2 regions of the Streptomyces sp. NRRL F-5650 genome follow, and region 1 is predicted to be linked to the other one. Evidence: predicted binding sites of a transcription regulator. Region 1 holds the regulator's gene; the other holds the start of a gene.
What was found. Region 1 encodes HspR, which represses chaperone genes until heat shock. Its sites were predicted from a motif close to TTGAGNNNNNNNNNCTCAA; they were not measured.

Region 1 (9,480 bases):
GTGGCCCAGCTGGACCAGGCGCGCACGGCGCTCAACGAGCGCACGGCCGACCTCCAGCGGCTCCAGGCCGAGTACCAGAACTACCGCCGCCGGGTCGAGCGGGACCGCGTCGCGGTCAAGGAGGTCGCCGTGGCGAACCTCCTGTCCGAGCTGCTTCCCGTCCTCGACGACATCGGCCGCGCCCAGGAGCACGGCGAACTGGTCGGCGGCTTCAAGTCGGTCGCGGACTCGCTGGAGACGGTCATCGCCAAGATGGGCCTCCAGCAGTTCGGCAAGGAGGGCGAGCCCTTCGACCCGACGATCCACGAGGCCCTGATGCACTCCTACGCACCGGACGTCACCGAGACGACCTGCGTGGCGATCCTGCAGCCCGGGTACCGGATCGGCGAACGGATCATCCGCCCCGCGCGGGTGGCGGTCGCCGAGCCGCAGCCGGGCACCCAGACGGTCAAGCCGGCCGAGGACGCCGCCGAGGCGCAGGACGCCGAGCCGAAGGACGACGGCGCGCACAAGGAGAGCGGTGGCCCGGACGAGGGCTGAGCTCGAAGTGAGCAGCAGGGCGCGAGAGGAGGGACGTCGGGGATGAGCACGAAGGACTTCATCGAGAAGGACTACTACAAGGTTCTCGGCGTCCCCAAGGACGCCACCGAGGCCGAGATCAAGAAGGCGTACCGGAAGCTCGCCCGCGAGAACCACCCGGACGCCAACAAGGGGAACGTCAGGGCGGAGGAGCGCTTCAAGGAGATCTCCGAGGCCAACGACATCCTCGGTGACCCCAAGAAGCGCAAGGAGTACGACGAGGCCCGCAGCCTCTTCGGCAACGGCGGCTTCCGGCCGGGACCGGGCGCGGGCGGCGGCGGCACCTTCAACTTCGACCTGGGCGACCTCTTCGGGGGCGGCGCCCAGGGCGGGGGCCAGGGCGCCGGCGGCTTCGGCGGCGGCCTCGGGGACGTCTTCGGCGGCCTGTTCAACCGCACCGGCGGTGGACCGGGCGCCGGCACGCGTACGCAGCCGCGGCGCGGTCAGGACATCGAGTCCGAGGTCACCCTCAGCTTCACCGAGGCGATCGAGGGCGCGACCGTGCCGCTCAGGATGTCCTCGCAGGCCCCCTGCAAGGCCTGTTCGGGCACCGGCGACAAGAACGGCACACCGCGCGTGTGCCCGACGTGCGTCGGCACCGGGCAGGTCGCCCGGGGCTCGGGCGGCGGCTTCTCGCTCACCGACCCGTGCCCCGACTGCAAGGGCCGCGGTCTGATCGCCGAGGACCCCTGCGACGTCTGCAAGGGCTCCGGGCGCGCCAAGTCCTCGCGGACGATGCAGGTCCGTATCCCCGCCGGGGTCTCGGACGGGCAGCGCATCCGGCTGCGCGGCAAGGGCACGCCGGGCGAGCGGGGCGGTCCGGCGGGCGACCTGTACGTGGTCGTGCACGTCAAGGAGCACCCCGTCTTCGGCCGCAGGGGCGACAACCTCACCGTCACCGTCCCGGTCACCTACGCCGAGGCGGCCCTCGGCGGCGAGGTCCGGGTCCCGACCCTGGGCGGTCCGCCCGTCACGCTGAAGCTTCCGGCGGGCACGCCGGGCGGCCGCACCATGCGGGCCCGGGGCAAGGGCGCGGTCCGCAAGGACGGCACCCGCGGGGACCTCCTGGTCACCGTGGAGGTGAGTGTTCCGAAGGACCTGACGGGGAAGGCTCGTGACGCGCTGGAGGCGTATCGCGAGGCAACCGCGGGCGAGGATCCGCGGGCGGAGTTGTTCCAGGCCGCGAAGGGAGCTTGACGGGAATGGACGGTCGTCGACGCAATCCGTACGAACTGACCGAGGACACCCCGGTCTACGTCATCTCGGTGGCGGCCCAGCTCTCCGGACTGCACCCGCAGACGCTGCGGCAGTACGACCGCCTCGGCCTGGTCTCCCCGGACCGCACCGCCGGCCGCGGCCGGCGCTACTCGGCCCGCGACATCGAACTGCTCCGGCAGGTCCAGCAGTTGTCGCAGGACGAGGGCATCAACCTGGCCGGAATCAAGCGCATCATCGAGCTGGAGAACCAGGTCGCCGCGCTCCAGGCCCGGGTGGTGGAGCTGTCCGCCGCGCTCGACGGCGCGGCCACGGCGATGCGTCAGCGCGAGGCCGCGGTGCACGCGTCGTACCGCCGTGACCTGGTCCCCTACCAAGAGGTACAGCAGACCAGCGCGTTGGTGGTCTGGCGCCCCAAGCGCCACGGACAGTCCGCGGACTGACCGCGGCGCCCTGGCGGCACAAGGGAAAACAGCATCGGCAGCCCCGGAGGACCCATCCGTCCTCCGGGGCTGGTTCACAACGGTGCAGTCTCATTGGTCTAGTACTTCTTGACGATTTGGTGAAGACGGCGTTGGCTTCGTTCACCGGGGGTCGCCGGGGTCTCAGGGGGCCACCGGAGGCACCCGGGCCACCCGGGTCACCCGGGTCACCAGGTCCACCCGGTTCACCAACCACACCCGTGTGTCGGAAGGCAAGCGCAGTGAGTAGCCGTCCTCGTCGTACCGCCATGTCCGTGGCCGCGTGCCTGCTGACCTTCTCGCTGGCCTCCTGCGGTGCGCTGGGAGCGTCGGAGGACAGCGGCGACGCGAGCCCGGCCAAGGGCAACGACATCACCGTCGGCCTGCTGCTGCCGGAGAAGGAGAACACGCGCTACGAGCTGTTCGACTACCCCTTCTTCAAGGCGAAGCTCGGCGAGCTCACGCGCGACGAGGGCAACGTCAAGTACGCCAACGCCGAGGCCAGCGCCACCAAGCAGGCCGAGCAACTGCAGCAGATGGTCAGCGACAAGGTCGACGTGATCGTGCTGGACGCGGTCGACGCGCACGCCATCGCGGACGGCGTGCAGAAGGCCAAGGACGCCGGCATCCCCGTGATCGCCTACGACCGGCTGGCCGAGGGCCCGATCGACGCCTACATCTCCTTCGACAACGAACTGGTCGGCGAGGTCCAGGGCCGCTCCCTCATCGAGGCGCTGGGCGGCGACCCGTCCAGCTCCGACAAGGTCGTCATGATGAACGGCTCCTCCACCGACCCGAACGCCAAGCAGTTCAAGGCGGGCGCGCTGTCCGAGCTGAACGGCAAGGTGACGATCGCCCAGTCCTTCGACACCAAGGACTGGAAGCCGGAGAACGCCGAGGCGAACATGACCGAGGCGATCAAGAAGATCGGCAAGGACGACATCGCGGGGGTCTACTCCGCCAACGACGGCATGGCCGGCGGCATCATCAAGGCCCTGGAGGACGCGGGCGTCACCGACCTGCCCCCGATCACCGGCCAGGACGCCGAACTCGCCGCGGTGCAGCGGATCGTCACCGGCGAGCAGTACATGAGCGTGTACAAGTCGTACCCGCAGGAGGCCGAGAACGCCGCGGAGATGGCCGTGGCGCGGGTCCAGGGCCGCGACATCCAGTTCGACGCGCTCGCCCGCGACAAGGTCGACAGCCCCACCCACAAGGGCATCCCCGCCCAGCTCGTCCCCGTCGTGGCCCTCACCAAGGACAACATCGAGGACACGGTTGTCGCGGACGGGTTCTACAAGGTGACCGACATCTGCACCGCCAAGTACGCGGACGCGTGCGCGGAGGCCGGGCTGAAGTAGCCCGCGCGCCCCCGCTCACCCGGACCGGGTATTCGGTTGCCAACCGGCCCATTTCGCTTCCCGCCCCGGGCGGAGCCGTGTTGCGGAGCCGGTCCCGGCCGCGCATAGTTGCGCTGCGGAAGAGCCGGAACCGGGGGTGGAATGGGCGATGGCCGGGCACGGGGCTCAGGAGCACCCGCACGGGGCCGACCGGCTGTGCGCGGCCGGGGACCGCGTGTACTCCCGGGCCGTACGGCGCGGGAGGGTGCCGCGCCGTGATGCCGACCAGGTCCCCTGCCTGCTCGAACTGGCCCTGCTGCACCCCGACCCCGACGACATGGACTGGCTGGTGCCGACCTCCCCGCAGGAGGTGATGACGCGGCTGCTGCGCGGGGTCCAGGAGGAGGTCAGCGCCAGCCAGCGGCGGGTGGGTTCGGCCGTGGAGGCCTTCGAGTGGTACGCCGGTCTGGGCAGGCCGCTCCAGCCCCCGGCCGGCCCGGAGGGAACGGCGATCCGGGTCCTGGACGGCCTGTCCCGCATCCAGGCCGCGATGGACGAGGCGACGCGGGCCTGTACGACGGAGGTGCTCACCGTCCAGCCCGGCGGCATCCGGCGCGAGCACGAGCTGTCGGAGGGGCTGCACCGGGCGCTGGCGCTGCGCGGGCGCGGGGTGCGGATGCGGGACCTGTACACGCACGTGGCCCGGCACGGCCAGGGCCTGCTCAACTACCTGGAGCTGATGGGCGACGCGGTGGAGGCCCGCACGCTGGACGAGGTCGTCGACCGCCTCATCCTCTTCGACCGCACGGTGGCCTTCATCCCCGCCAACACCGACCGCACGATGGCCCTGGAACTGCGCCACCCCGCGCTGATCGCCTACCTGGTCACGGTCTTCGAGCGGCTGTGGCGCCTGGCGATCCCCCTGACGGCGCCGCTCCCCGACACCGGCATCGAGGGCATCTCCCTGCGCGAGCAGTCCATCGCGGCGCTCCTCGCGGAGGGCCACCAGGACGCGGTGATCGCGGAACGCCTCGGCATCAGCGTCCGCACAGCGCGTGCGCACATCGCCCGCCTCTCGGAGACCCTGGGCGCGGCCAGCCGCACGCAGTTGGGCGTCCGCATAGCCCAGGCCGGCCTGGACGGCTCCCCGCGGACCGCCCCCGTCATCCTTCCCGGTCGAGAATCCCCGACTGCCCGATGAGGTACCCGAGCTGGGCGCGGCTCTCGCTGCCGAGGGTGGCGGCGAGTTTGGCGATGTGGACGCGGGCGGTGCGGACGTTCATGCCGAGGCGGTCGGCGATGTCGCTGTCGGTGTGGCCTTCGATGAGGAGGGCGGCTATGGCGCGTTGGCGGGGGGTGATGCCGTTGAGGGTGGGTTGGTGGACGGCTTGGGGGTGCATGGGGGTGGCGAGGTGCCAGAGGCGGTCGAAGGTGTTGACGAAGTAGGCGATGAGGGCGGGGTGGCGGACTTCGAGGGCGAGCGAGCGGTCGGCGCTGGCGGGTATGAAGGCGACGGTACGGTCGACGATGATGAGCCGCTCGGTGACTTCGTCGAGAGTGCGGGCTTCCACGTCGCCGCGCAGTAGCTCATAGCGGGCGAGCACGGTGGGAGCGTGCCGCAACGTGTGCTGGTAGAGGGTGCGGATACGACCGCCGCGGTCGAGGAGTGCCTGGTCCCGTGCCAACGCCGCCTCGTGCACGCGAGGGTGTGGGCCGATGTGCGTGCTGTGGGGCTGGATGGTCAGTACCTGATCAGTGGCGACGGCCATGACGTCACCTATGGTCCGGTCGATGCGCTCTTTGCTGCTGAGCAGCCTGAGCGTGGAGGCCTCCCCGGTGGGCGACTGGGACGAAGTGCGCATGAGCGCTGCGAAGGTCTCGGTCAGGCGTTCTTCTCGGCGACGTTCGTCGGCGATGCGCTCCTGCGACGCGCGCAGCAACTGGTGCAGTACGACGATCGGTGCTACGGGGTCCAGCCGGTCCGGGGCGTCGAGGGACGGCTGCACAAGCCCGAAGTCGAGCAGGCAGGGTGTCGCGGTGGCCTCGGCCACCGTGATCTGCCCCTCGTCCAAAGCGCGTTGGTACAGCAGCGCCCCCGCGGGGCACAGCTCGTCGGGACCGTGTTCGGTGTGTGGCATGTACGCCTCTGCCGTCATACGGGGTCCTCCGGTCGGGCTCAGTCGTCGTGCTGCAGGATCCCGGACTGGGCTATGAGGAAGCCGAGTTGGGCCCGGCTGCCGCTGCCGAGGGCCTGGGCCAGCTTGGCTATGTGCGCCCGGCAGGTGCGCACGTTCATGCCCAGGCGCCGAGCGATGGCCTCGTCGACGTGGCCCTCGACCAGGAGCTTGGCGATGGAGTACTGAATGTCGGTGATACCGCCCGGCGCAGGCTCGTACGGGGCACCGGCGCTCAGGGGCACGGACCGGCTCCACATGAACTCGAAGACCTTGATCAGATAACGGACCAGTCCTGGGTTGCGCAGCTCCAGCGCGACCTGCTGGTCGTCGCGGGTGGGGATGAACGCGACGGTTTCGTCGCAGACGATGAGACGTTCCACGACCTCGTCGATCGTGCGGTACTCGGCCTTGCCCATAGCCAGCTGGGCGACGTAGGCGATCTTCTGCGGGCTATAGCGCGCCGTGTGCTGATACAGAGTGCGGATGCGTACGCCGCGTTCCAGGAGCGGCTTGTCCCTTTCCAGTCCCTGGGCCAGACTGCGTTCGGAGAAGCGGTCGTCACTGGGCTGGATCGTGAGCATCTCGGTGCGGCACTGGGCTGTGGCCAGATTGAGGGCCGTGTTGATGCGGTCGCTGCCCTCCAGCACCGTTATCGAGTGCTCGCTCGTCACCGGCTGGGCGCCGAGGGTCATGAAGGGATCGAATGCCTCCGCCAGTGCGACGGAGAGCCGGCGTCGCTCCGCGATGTCCCGTTCGATGGGGTGCAGACGCTGGGCCAGGGCAACGGACGGCTGCACCGGGCGCAACCAGTCCACGTCGTCCGGGTCCGGGTGCAGGAGCGCGAACTCCATCAGACAGGGTGCGGATTCGATGTCCGCGCGGGCGATCCTGCCTATACGCAGGGCATCCGCGTAAAGCCGGGTCCCTTCGTCGCACAGTTCGGTCACCCCATGGGGATGTGCCCGATTGGAACGTTCTGCCACGAAATCTCCACCCCCCAGGGTCCTGAACATGCAGGAACATGATGCACCGATTGTGTGGCCATGACGTGTTGGAATGAGCCATCGTCTTATCAGACGGGGGAAGAGGAGACTTACGAGTGAGGACGAAGTCGACCATGCGCAAGAGACTGGTTCGCTCGGTGCTTGCTGCCGCCCTCTCCGCCGTCGCGGCCTTCGGAGTACTTACTGGCTACGCGGGTGCGAACGGTGATGTCCGGGCGGACAGTCACTGGCCGTCGATTGTTGTGAACTCGGGGGGTTGATGTGAGCACTCCACCGGACGACCGCTCCTTCCGCCGGGAAATGGCCACCGCCTACCGCTCCGGCTGGCACTTCATCGACCTGGTCACCGCGATCCCGCACGCCGGTGACTCCCTGATGGTGACCGTCTTCGGCGAGCCGGTCGTCGTCACGCTGGACGAGGACGGCGACGTGCGGGCGTACCGGTGTCTGCGGCGGCCTCGGGGGGCGCCGCAGCCTGTGAGGTGTGCCATCCGGTACGGAATGATCTTTGTGAACCTGGACCAGCGGGACCACCGGCTCGAGCAGTCGGAGGTCCCGGAAGTGAGGACCATCTCGGCCACCCCCCGCAGTGCCTGACGCGATTCCCCCGTCGTAACAGATCGCTCAGGTGCTTCCCCCCGGCAGCGGCGTCACCGTGACCTGAACACGGTGACGCCGCTGTCGTATGCGTGGACATCTCATGACACCCGGCGGTTTCGCGGCTGGCCGAAAAGGTGCGGGGGTGTGCCCGGTCAGACCGGCGGCAGTCCGTGGGGAGGGGGCCGGGCGCTGCCTTGAGTGGGTCAGGCTCAACTTTGTGTACGCTGGACGGGTCAGCACTACGCGAGGAGGAGAGCCAGAACGTGGACGCCGAGCTGACCAACCGGAGCCGGGACGCCATCAACGCCGCCAGCAGCCGGGCCGTGACCGAGGGAAACGCCGACCTCACCCCCGCCCACCTGCTCCTTGCGCTGCTCCAGGGGCAGGACAACGAGAACATCACCGACCTGCTCGCCGCCGTCGAGGCGGACCTCGCGGCCGTGCGCTCCGGCGCCGAGCGCATCGTCGGCGGGCTGCCCAGCGTGACCGGGTCCACCGTCGCGCCCCCGCAACCCAGCCGTGAGATGCTCGCCGTGGTCGCCGACGCCCAGGCCCGCGCCAAGGAACTCGGGGACGAGTACCTCTCCACCGAGCACCTGCTCCTCGGCATCGCCGCGAAGGGCGGCGCGGCCGGTGAGGTACTGGAGGGGCAGGGAGCCAGTGCGAAGAAGCTGCAGGAGGCCTTCCGCAAGGCGAGGGGAGGGCGCCGGGTGACCACGCCCGACCCCGAGGGCCAGTACAAGGCCCTGGAGAAGTTCGGTACCGACCTCACCGCCGCCGCGCGGGACGGGAAGCTCGACCCCGTCATCGGCCGGGACCAGGAGATCCGGCGCGTCGTGCAGGTGCTGAGCCGGCGGACCAAGAACAACCCCGTGCTCATCGGCGAGCCCGGCGTCGGCAAGACCGCCGTCGTCGAGGGGCTGGCCCAGCGGATCGTCAAGGGGGACGTGCCCGAGTCGCTTAAGGACAAGCGGCTGGTGGCGCTGGACCTGGGGGCCATGGTCGCCGGGGCCAAGTACCGGGGCGAGTTCGAGGAGCGGCTGAAGACCGTCCTCGCCGAGATCAAGGACTCCGACGGGCAGGTCGTCACCTTCATCGACGAACTGCACACCGTCGTCGGCGCCGGCGCCGGCGGGGACTCCGCCATGGACGCCGGGAACATGCTCAAGCCGATGCTCGCGCGCGGTGAGCTGCGCATGGTGGGCGCCACCACCCTCGACGAGTACCGGGAGCGGATCGAGAAGGACCCCGCCCTGGAGCGCCGCTTCCAGCAGGTGCTGGTCGCCGAGCCCACCGTCGAGGACTCCATCGCGATCCTGCGCGGGCTCAAGGGCCGGTACGAGGCGCACCACAAGGTGCAGATCGCGGACAGCGCGCTCGTGGCCGCCGCGAGCCTGTCCGACCGGTACATCACCTCCCGGTTCCTGCCCGACAAGGCCATCGACCTCGTCGACGAGGCCGCCTCCCGGCTGCGCATGGAGATCGACTCCTCGCCCGTCGAGATCGACGAACTCCAGCGCGCCGTCGACCGGCTGAAGATGGAGGAACTGGCGATCGGCAAGGAGACCGACGCCGCCTCCCTCGAACGCCTGGAGCGGCTGCGGCGCGACCTCGCCGACAAGGAGGAGGAGCTGCGCGGCCTGACCGCCCGCTGGGAGAAGGAGAAGAAGTCCCTCAACCGGGTCGGCGAGCTGAAGGAGAAGCTCGACGACCTGCGCGGCCAGGCCGAACGCGCCCAGCGCGACGGCGACTTCGACACCGCCAGCAAGCTGCTGTACGGCGAGATCCCCACCCTGGAGCGCGACCTCGAGGCCGCCTCCGAGGCCGAGGAGGAGGTCGCCCGGGACACCATGGTCAAGGAGGAGGTCGGCGCCGACGACATCGCCGACGTCGTCGCCTCCTGGACCGGCATCCCCGCCGGGCGCCTCATGGAGGGCGAGACGCAGAAGCTGCTGCGGATGGAGGACGAGCTGGGCAAGCGGCTCATCGGGCAGACCGAGGCCGTACGGGCCGTCTCCGACGCCGTGCGCCGCTCCCGGGCCGGGATCGCCGACCCCGACCGGCCGACCGGGTCGTTCCTCTTCCTCGGCCCGACCGGTGTCGG
Region 2 (9,480 bases), on a different contig from region 1:
ATGCGCTCGGGGTCGGCGTGCGCGGTGAGGTCCCCGGGGAAGACGTCGAGGGCCAGGTGGACGTCGGTGCGGGTGTGCCGGCCGGAGCCGGAGGCGATGCCCGCGCGGGCCGAGGCGACCATGTTGGCCTCCTTCAGCACGCCCGCGAGGTACGGCCACACCTCGAAGCGCCGCTTGCGCAGCGGGATGACGCCGTTGTCCAGGCGGGAGAGGTCGAGGAGCGTCTCCACGAGCCGGCCCAGCCGTTCCGTCTGCCCGAGCGCCGTGCGCATGGTCTCCGGGTCGGCCTCGGTGACGCCGTCGACGATGTTCTCCAGCACCGCGCGCAGGCCCGCGATCGGGGTGCGCAGCTCGTGCGAGACGTTCGCGACCAGCTCCTTGCGCTGGAGGTCCTGGGCCTCCAGGTCGTCGGCCATGCGGTTGATGGTGACGGCGAGGTCGCCCAGCTCGTCGCGGCGGTTCTCGCTCACCCGGCGGGTGTAGTCGCCGTGCGAGATGGAGCGGGCGACGGCGTTCATCTCGTCCAGCGGCGCGGTCAGCGAGTGCGCCACGAACTGCGTGATCAGCAGCGTGGCGATCATCGAGAACACCGTGATGAAGCGCAGCTCGGTCTTGGTGTGCACCGCTATCACCGACAGGCCGGTGGTGATCAGCACCGACGTGACGACGAGCGCGCCCAGCTTGGTCTTGATCGAGAACGGGCGTACGCCGCGCCAGGGATCCCCGGTCTTCCGGGGGCCGGGGCTCCTGCGTGCGGTCTCCCGTCCCCGGCTCATGGGATCGGCGTCTCCAGGGCGTAGCCCACGCCGTGCACGGTCCGGATGCGCTCGGCGCCGATCTTGCGGCGCAACGCCTTGATGTGGCTGTCCACGGTCCGGGTGCCGGAGGCGTCGGCCCAGTCCCAGACCTCGGCGAGCAACTGCTCGCGGGAGAGCACCGCGCGGGGGGTGTTCGCCAGGCAGACCAGCAGGTCGAACTCGGTCGGCGTGAGGTGGACGTCCTCGCTGCGCACCCGCACCCGGCGCTGCGCGTGGTCGATCTCCAGCTCGCCCAGGCGCAGGATGCCGCTGCGCGGGGTCGAGGCGGCGACCACGGCCCGCTCGACCCGCCGCAGCAGCACGTGCACCCGGGCGGCCAGCTCGCGCATCGAGAACGGCTTGGTCATGTAGTCGTCGGCGCCCACGCCGAGGCCGACCAGCATGTCCGTCTCGTCGTCGCGCGCGGTGAGCATCAGCACCGGCACCGGGCGCTGGGCCTGCACGCGGCGGCACACCTCCAGGCCGTCGAAGCCGGGCAGCATGATGTCGAGGATGAGCAGGTCGGGCTGCCACGCCTCGGCCGTGTCCACGGCGGACGGACCGTCGCCCGCCGTCTGCACCAGGAACCCCTCGGCACGCAGGCGGGTCGCGATGGCGTCCACGATCGTCTGATCGTCCTCGACCACCAGGACCCGGCGCTGGGCGCCCTGGGTGGCCGTGCCGTTGTGGGAGGTCTGTGTCTGCTCCATCGCCCGCCCCTGAGGTGTGCTTTCCGGAATCCGTGGGGTGATCCCATGACTGCGCTCGGCGCTTGGATGATCCGCGCCAGGGCAGCAGCGTACGGGGAGTCACCGCGCCTTTGCTATCCAGGCCCGACGCCGATGTGCACGACGTCCGGAACGCCCCGGGCAACGGGGATCTCTTCGGTACGCACCTGCTGGAAACCGGCATTACGCAAGGTTTCTTCGAATTCCGGAGAGGGCTGCGCGGACCACACGGCCAGCACCCCGCCGGGCCTCAACAGCCTTGCGCAGCCCGCCAGTCCGGACGGTGCGTACAGCCCGTCGTTGCCCTCGGTGACGGTCCATCCGGGGCCGTTGTCGATGTCCAGGCACAGGGCGTCGTACGTGTCGGAAGTCTCATTGACGTACTCGACCAGGTCCGCCTCGACGATCTCCGCGCGGGGGTCGGCCAGCGCGGCGGCGGAGAGCGCGGCGAGAGGGCCGGTGCGGTGCCAGTCGATGATGGCGGGCTCGCGTTCGACGACCGCGATCCGGCCCCAGCGGGGGTCGGCGGCCGCGTGAACGAGGGAGAAGCCGACGCCGAGTCCGCCGACGAGCAGGTGCGGCGCGCTCCGCCCGCCGGAGGCGGCCAGCGCGTCGGCCGCCGCGTCGACCAGGCGCCGCTCCGAGCGCCCGTCCGAGGTGTCCATCAGGAAGCAGCCGTTCGCGATGATCTGCAGCAGCGTCCCGTGCCGGCGCAGGACCACCTCGCCGTACGGACCCTCGCGGCGGTCCAGCACCTCGGGGGCCTCGGAGAAGTCGTGGGTAGTGAGGGGCATCGGCCCATCCTGGCATCGCCCGGCCGGAGGAATGCGAACCGGTTCGACGGTGCTGTCCGGTACGACGGTCTGTCCGGTACGACGGTGCCGTCCGGTACGACGGTGCTGTCCCGAAAGGCGCGGAGCACCCTGCGCGTTTGATCGCTCACAGCGAACAAGCCTTGGGGAACAATCCCGGGCTCCCTTTCATTGAGTCGATGTAACTCAACTTGACTGCCGAAGGGGAGATCATGGCTGCTGAGTCCGCCGCCTTCACACCGCTCACCCTGCCCGTGCTGCCGCTCGACGACGAAGTGGTCCTGCCCGGAATGGTCGTCCCCCTGGACCTGAGCGACGCCGAGACGCGGGCCGCGGTGGAGGCCGCGCAGGCCGCCGCCAGGTCCGAGCCCGGCAAGCCCCGCGTCCTCCTCGTCCCGCGCATCGACGGCACCCACGCCGCGACCGGCGTCCTCGGCACGGTCGAGCAGGTCGGCCGCCTGGCCGACGGCGACCCGGGCGCCCTGATCCGTGGCCGGGACCGGGTGCGCATCGGCGCCGGCACCACCGGCCCCGGCGCCGCGCTCTGGGTCGAGGGCACCCGGGTCGACGAGACCGTCCCCGATCCGCTGCCCGGCCAGGTCGCCGAGCTGGTGAAGGAGTACAAGGCGCTCGCCACCGCCTGGCTGCGCAAGCGCGGCGCCTGGCAGGTCGTCGACCGGGTCCAGGCCATCGACGACGTGTCCGCGCTCGCCGACAACTCCGGGTACTCGCCCTTCCTGAGCACCGAGCAGAAGGTCGAGCTGCTGGAGACCACCGACCCGGTCGCCCGTCTCAAGCTCGCCACCCAGCAGTTGCGCGACCACCTCGCCGAGCAGGACGTGGCCGAGACCATCGCCAAGGACGTCCAGGAGGGCGTCGACAAGCAGCAGCGCGAGTTCCTGCTGCGCCGCCAGCTCGAAGCCGTCCGCAAGGAACTGCGCGAGATCAACGGCGAGCAGGAGGGCGAGGAGTCCGACGACTACCGTGCCCGGGTCGAGGCCGCCGGCCTGCCGGAGAAGGTCCGCGAGGCCGCGCTCAAGGAGGTCGACAAGCTGGAGCGGTCCTCCGACCAGTCGCCCGAGGGCTCCTGGATCCGCACCTGGCTCGACACGGTCCTGGAGATGCCCTGGAACGAGCGGACCGAGGACGCCTACGACATCCGGGGCGCCCAGGCCGTGCTCGACGCCGAGCACGCGGGCCTGGAGGACGTGAAGGAGCGCATCACCGAGTACCTGGCCGTGCGCAAGCGGCGCGGCGACCGGGGCCTCGGCGTCGTCGGCGGCCGGCGCGGCGGCGCCGTCCTGGCCCTGGTGGGCCCGCCCGGCGTCGGCAAGACCAGCCTCGGCGAGTCCGTCGCCCACGCGATGGGGCGCAAGTTCGTCCGCGTCGCCCTCGGCGGCGTCCGCGACGAGGCCGAGATCCGCGGCCACCGGCGCACGTACGTCGGGGCGCTGCCCGGCCGGATCGTGCGGGCGATCAAGGAGGCGGGGTCCATGAACCCGGTCGTCCTGCTCGACGAGATCGACAAGGTGGGCTCCGACTTCCGCGGCGACCCGGCCGCGGCCCTGCTGGAGGTCCTCGACCCGGCCCAGAACCACACCTTCCGGGACCACTACCTGGAGGTCGAACTCGACCTGTCCGACGTGGTCTTCCTCGCCACCGCCAACGTCCTGGAGGCCATCCCCGAGGCCCTGCTCGACCGCATGGAGCTGGTCCGCCTCGACGGCTACACCGAGGACGAGAAGGTCGTCATCGCCCGAGACCACCTGCTTCCGCGCCAGTTGGAGCGGGCCGGACTCGACGCCGACGAGGTCACCGTCGACGAGGGCGCGCTGCGCAAGCTGGCGGGCGAGTACACCCGCGAGGCGGGCGTGCGCACCCTGGAGCGGTCCGTCGCGCGGCTGCTGCGCAAGGTGGCGGCCCAGCACGAACTGGGCGAACGGGAGCTGCCGTTCACCGTCACCGAGAGCGACCTGCGCGGCCTGATCGGACGGCCGCACCACGTGCCCGAGTCCGCCCAGGACCCGGCGGAGCGGCGGACGGCAGTGCCGGGCGTGGCCACCGGCCTCGCGGTCACCGGCGCGGGCGGCGACGTCCTGTACGTCGAGGCGTCGCTGGCCGACCCGGAGACGGGCGCGGCGGGGCTGACCCTGACCGGTCAGCTGGGCGACGTGATGAAGGAGTCGGCGCAGATCGCGCTGAGCTTCCTGCGCAGCCACGGCGCCGAGCTGGAGCTGCCGGTCGGCGACCTCAAGGACCGTGGCGCGCACATCCACTTCCCGGCGGGCGCGGTCCCCAAGGACGGCCCGAGCGCCGGCGTCACCATGACCACGGCCCTCGCCTCGCTGCTCTCCGGCCGGCTGGTGCGCACCGACGTGGCGATGACCGGCGAGGTCTCGCTGACCGGGCGGGTGCTGCCGATCGGCGGCGTCAAGCAGAAGCTGCTCGCCGCGCACCGGGCCGGGATCACCACGGTGATCATCCCCAAGCGCAACGAGCCCGACCTGGACGACGTCCCGGCCCAGGTGCTGGACAAGCTCGACGTCCACGCCGTCACCGACGTCCGCCAGGTGCTGGAGCTGGCGCTCGCACCGGCGACCAACGGCGCCGGGCAGGAGGTTCCGGTCGCGGCGATGGGGGTACCTCCCAGGCTTTAGGCGCTGGGGGAGGGCGCGGCCGGACGAGGAAAGGGGAAGGCCCGGACTCCGCTCGGAGTCCGGGCCTTCGCCGTGCGCGGGGCGGGGTGTCAGCCGTTGGCGAGGGCCTGGACGCGGTCCAGGGCGCCGTTGAACTTGTTGTGGTCGCCGACCGTCGGGCCGGACGACGTGTACTGCCACATCGTGTAGTAGCCCCACCCGGCCGGCAGCGTGCCCACCGTCGAGGCGTACCGGGCCACCCACAGCGGGTTGTTGGCGGCGAAGCCGCCGTAGTTGCCGGTGCACTCGGTCCACCAGCTCGTGGCCGTGTAGATCACGGCGTCCCGGCCGGTGCGGGCCTTGTACGTGTTCAGGAAGTCGCTGATCCAGGAGACCATCGCGCTCTGCGACTTGCCGTAGCAGGTGGCGCCGTAGGGGTTCCACTCGATGTCGAGCGCGCCCGGCAGCGTCTTGCCGTCCTTGGACCAGCCGCCGCCGTGGTCGACGAAGTAGTTGGCCTGTGCGGCGCCGCTCGTCGTGTCCGGGGTGGCGAAGTGGTACGAGCCGCGGATCATGCCGACGTTGTAGGAGCCGTTGTACTGCTGGGCGAAGTAGGGGTTGGTGTAGTACGTCCCCTCGGTGGCCTTGACGTAGGCCCACTTGACCCCGCTGTTCCACAGGGTCGACCAGGCCACGTTGCCCTGGTGGCTGGAGACGTCCACGCCCTCGGTCTGGGCCGCGCGGCCCGGGACGGGGGTGCCGTGTTCGCCGTCGTGGGCCGCGACGCCCATGCCCATGTGGGCCGAGCCGCGGGGCGGGACGTCCGCGGACGACGCGGCGTGGGCGGGGAGGGCGAACACGAGGGAGAACGCGGCGAGCAGGATCCCGGTGACGGCGAAGCGCCGGCCACGGACCGATCCGGGTCTGTGCACGAGCATGACGTGCCTCCGATGGCTCGGTGGTGCTCGGTGGGGGATGCGCTGGTGGGGAGAACCCCGGGATGGCGGTATGGCGTGCGCATGCCATTCGGGGTCCGGTGAAGACTCTACGCACGTAGAACGAAGGGTGGGAAGAGGGACTCGGGCCCGCCGTTGGTCTAAGCCTGCGAAATACTTGGCGAGCTGCGGCGATGGCGGCCGACGGCGGAAACTTTCAGGACCGGAAAATCGAGGCAGGGGCTGACGTGCACGAAGACGCGAACGGCGGCGGTCGGGGAGCCGAATCCCACCTGTCCGGCAGTGGTGTGCACCAGCCGGAGTTCCTCGCCCTGGAACGGGAGATGACGGTCCTGCTGCGGCGGGCCCGGGCCAACCAGGGAGAGATGGCCCGGGAGGTCCATCCCGACCTGGAGTCCTCGGCGTACGGACTGCTGGTCCGGCTCGGCGAGAGCGGCGGCCAGCGCGCCACCGACCTCGCCGCCTTCATCGGCGTCGGCAAGGCGACGATGTCCCGCCAACTGCGCGCCCTGGAGGAACTCGGGCTGGTCGCCCGCGAGCCGGACCCCGCCGACGGGCGGGCCTGGCTGGTCATGCTCACCCCCGAGGGGCAGGAACGCGTCGGCCGGGTCCGCGAGGCGCGTCGCGCCCGGTACGCCCGTCGGCTCGCCGACTGGGACCGGCGCGAGGTGACCGAACTGGCCCGGTTGCTGCACGAACTCAACCGGGGGATGGAGAAGTAGTACCTCGCCGGGCCGGGTCGGGTCACCTCGCCCGGCCGGGCTTCACAGCTCGGCGTACACCACCGTCGCGTCGTCGTGCGTCTTGCCGCGCCCGAGGAACGCCCGCTCACCCGCCGCGTCCGCCCGCTCCAGCTCCCGCACCCGGTCCACCAGGGCCTGCGCGCCCTGCTTGCGCACCAGTGCCAGACAGTCCGCCCAGTCGCCCTCGCCGAACGTCTCCACCCACCGAGCGGCGCCGTCCGTCAGTGCCGCCAGCGTCCGCACCTCCTCGCGCGGCAGCGTCCCCGTCACCGCCCGCACCGCCACCGACGGATCGGCCGCCGCCGTGAAGAAACCGCCCTCCTTGTTGCGCAGACGGGCGTCGACCACGGCGTCGGTCGCCAGCGCCGAGCGCGGCAGCCGGGCCAGCCGGTCGTCCAGCACGGGCGTGACGGTGCCGTCGGGGGCCTCCACGAGCAGGACCGAGTCGGACAGGACCAGGTACTCGACCGAGGCCGGGGACCAGCGGGCCAGGACGACGGTTGCCTGCGGTGTGCGCGGGTGAGAAAGGTCACAGGTGTCGGCGTGCTCCGCCGCGGTACGCGCAAGAGCGCGGGACAGCGCGTCGGCGAGGGGGAGATCCGGGAGTGAAACGGTCAGTTCGGTCAGTGCTCCGCCCAGGCGCGCCGTGAACCAGGGCACGGAATGCAGACATCCCGTCGCGGTCCGTGGCGGGGTCACGCCGTCCAGCACGACGAGTGAACCACCCCGCCCCGAGGCCGGTAGTCCGACGCTCGCGAAGTCCTCGTTGGGCCGTTCGGCGAGGCCTGGTTCCGAGACGAGTTCCGTACGCATCCGGCCAGTCTGCACGACCCCTTCACGGCCTTCGCAAAAGGCTGGCACCTTCCCCGGGTTCTCCCGGAATCGATGCGGCGGCGCAGGTCAGGCGCCGGATTTGGGGTCAAATCAGGGCCCCCGGCGGCGCGTGGCGGCACATAGTGCCACCGCCGCCCGCAGACGTCCAACCGGCTCGCCGGGCGGCCGTCCGGCACGAGCCGGGGGAACTTGCCCGCCAACTCCCCTCCGGGGTTCACTCCTTCGGGTGGCGGGTCGGATGATGCGCGCTCACCGCCCACCGGCACTGGGAGGGTCGGGAACCGGTTGGGGGGCCTGCCCCGCTCACGCGGTCTCCCCGCCCGACGCGCTGCCGGCGGCCGGGCGGCCCAGCGTCCGGCGGAGGGTGGACGCGCCCCCGACCGGCCAGTTGACGGAGCGCCACCCGGCCCACGGGTACACGAGTCAGGAATGCGAGCACCGGTGCAGAAGACGCGGCCTCGTCGCACAGGCAAGCAGACGGCCCCCGCGGGGAGCGCGGAGCACACCTCCGGCCCCGCCGGGAACTCCGCCCCTCCGCCGCCGGAGGCTCCCGTCGGCAAGGGCCGTCCCACCCATGTACGCAACCGCCTGATCGTCGCCGTGGCGGTCGTGGCGGCCGCCGTCGCCGGGGCCGGAGCGCCCTCGGTCGTGGCCGCCTCCGGTCAACTGCACGACTCCCAGAACCTGGTGACGCTCGCCGAGCAGACCCAGGGCGCGCTGACCCTCGCCCACTCCCTCGCCGACGAGCGGGACGAGGTCACCCCCTACATCGCCGCCGGCCGCCCCAAGTCCAAGGCGCCCTCCGAGCAGCGCAGCGCCCGCGTCGACCGCCAGGTCGAGGAACTGCGCGCCGACCCCGACATGCCGGCCTCCCTGCGCGAGGACCTCGACGCCGTCGCGGCGCTGCGCCGGGCGGCCCTGACCGGCAAGAGCACCGCGCTGGAGGCCCACGAGGCGTACTCCGAGGCGATCGCCGAACTCCACGCCCTCGCCGAGAAACTGGGCGAGGAGATGCCGCCCCGCGCGGGCGCCGGCGCGTACGCCCTCGCCGAACTGGACACCGCCGTCCAGCAGGCCGCGGCCACCCGCGGTCTGCTGCTCGCGGCGCTCAGCGTGCCCAGCACCACCCAGACCGTCATCGACCCGATCACCGGCCTGCCGACCGAGACGTCGACCGCCTCGGAGGCCGACGCCAAGCAGCGCGACGCACTCTCCGCCGCCGCCCAGCAGGCCCGGGTCCGCTCCGACGCCGCCCTCGCCGACTTCCGCGAGGGCGCCCCCAAGGAGGCCCGGAGCAGCTTCGACGCCACGGTCGCCGGGCCCGACGTGAACAGCGCCGAGAAGTACCTCGCCGGCCTCACCGACGAGCCGACGCTCTCCGACGGCGACCTGCGCACCAGCACCAAGCGGCTGAACGCCGCGCTCTCCGCCCGCGTCGACGCGATGCGCGGCGCCGAGTCCGCCCTGTACGAGAAGCGCGTCAAGGCCCTGGAGCAGCTCCGCGACGACGACGTCACCGCGCTGGAGATCCGGATCGCGGTGCTCGGCGCCCTCGTCCTGCTCGCCGTCGGCATCGCCACCGCCCTGGCCCGCACCCTCACCCGTCCGCTGTCGGTCCTGCGCCGGGGCTCGGCCCGGCTGGCCGGCGCGGAGGACCCGACGGCCGAGGAGCCGGTGGCCTTCACCGGCCGCAACGACGAGTTCGCGCAGGTCGTCCGTTCCGTCAACGCCCTGCACGCGCACGCCGCCACGCTCGCCGGACGGGTCGCCACGCTCGAGTCCGACCGCAAGCACCTGGTCGGCCAGCGGCAGAAGATGGCCGACGCCCGCGAGGAACTGCGTGCCGAACTCGCCGAGTCGGCCGCCCGGCTGGAGACGGTGCGCAAGAGCATCGGCTCCACCTTCGTCAGCCTCGCGCTGCGCACCCTCGGCCTGGTCGAGCGGCAACTCGCCGTCATCGAGAGCCTGGAGGAG

Region 2: a site for HspR is predicted at 2,509-2,527, ahead of lon (endopeptidase La). Genes of this name have one in related genera too.

The regions. Positions count from the first base shown of each region.
Region 1 covers NZ_JOGV01000022.1:52,909-62,388, reverse strand. The annotation lists gene grpE (nucleotide exchange factor GrpE) at 1-540, shown strand, start outside; gene dnaJ (molecular chaperone DnaJ) at 583-1,776, shown strand; gene IG88_RS0120560 (heat shock protein transcriptional repressor HspR) at 1,782-2,237, shown strand; gene IG88_RS0120555 (sugar ABC transporter substrate-binding protein) at 2,525-3,616, shown strand; gene IG88_RS0120550 (helix-turn-helix transcriptional regulator) at 3,765-4,796, shown strand; gene IG88_RS0120545 (helix-turn-helix transcriptional regulator) at 4,759-5,751, opposite strand; gene IG88_RS0120540 (hypothetical protein) at 5,772-6,785, opposite strand; gene IG88_RS0120535 (hypothetical protein) at 7,038-7,373, shown strand; gene clpB (ATP-dependent chaperone ClpB) at 7,640-9,480, shown strand, end outside.
Region 2 covers NZ_JOGV01000023.1:71,479-80,958, reverse strand. The annotation lists gene IG88_RS0121060 (sensor histidine kinase) at 1-776, opposite strand, end outside; gene IG88_RS0121055 (response regulator transcription factor) at 773-1,507, opposite strand; gene IG88_RS0121050 (hypothetical protein) at 1,621-2,319, opposite strand; gene lon (endopeptidase La) at 2,550-4,994, shown strand; gene IG88_RS0121040 (lysozyme) at 5,084-5,911, opposite strand; gene IG88_RS0121035 (MarR family winged helix-turn-helix transcriptional regulator) at 6,157-6,651, shown strand; gene IG88_RS0121030 (protein phosphatase 2C domain-containing protein) at 6,694-7,485, opposite strand; gene IG88_RS0121025 (nitrate- and nitrite sensing domain-containing protein) at 7,948-9,480, shown strand, end outside.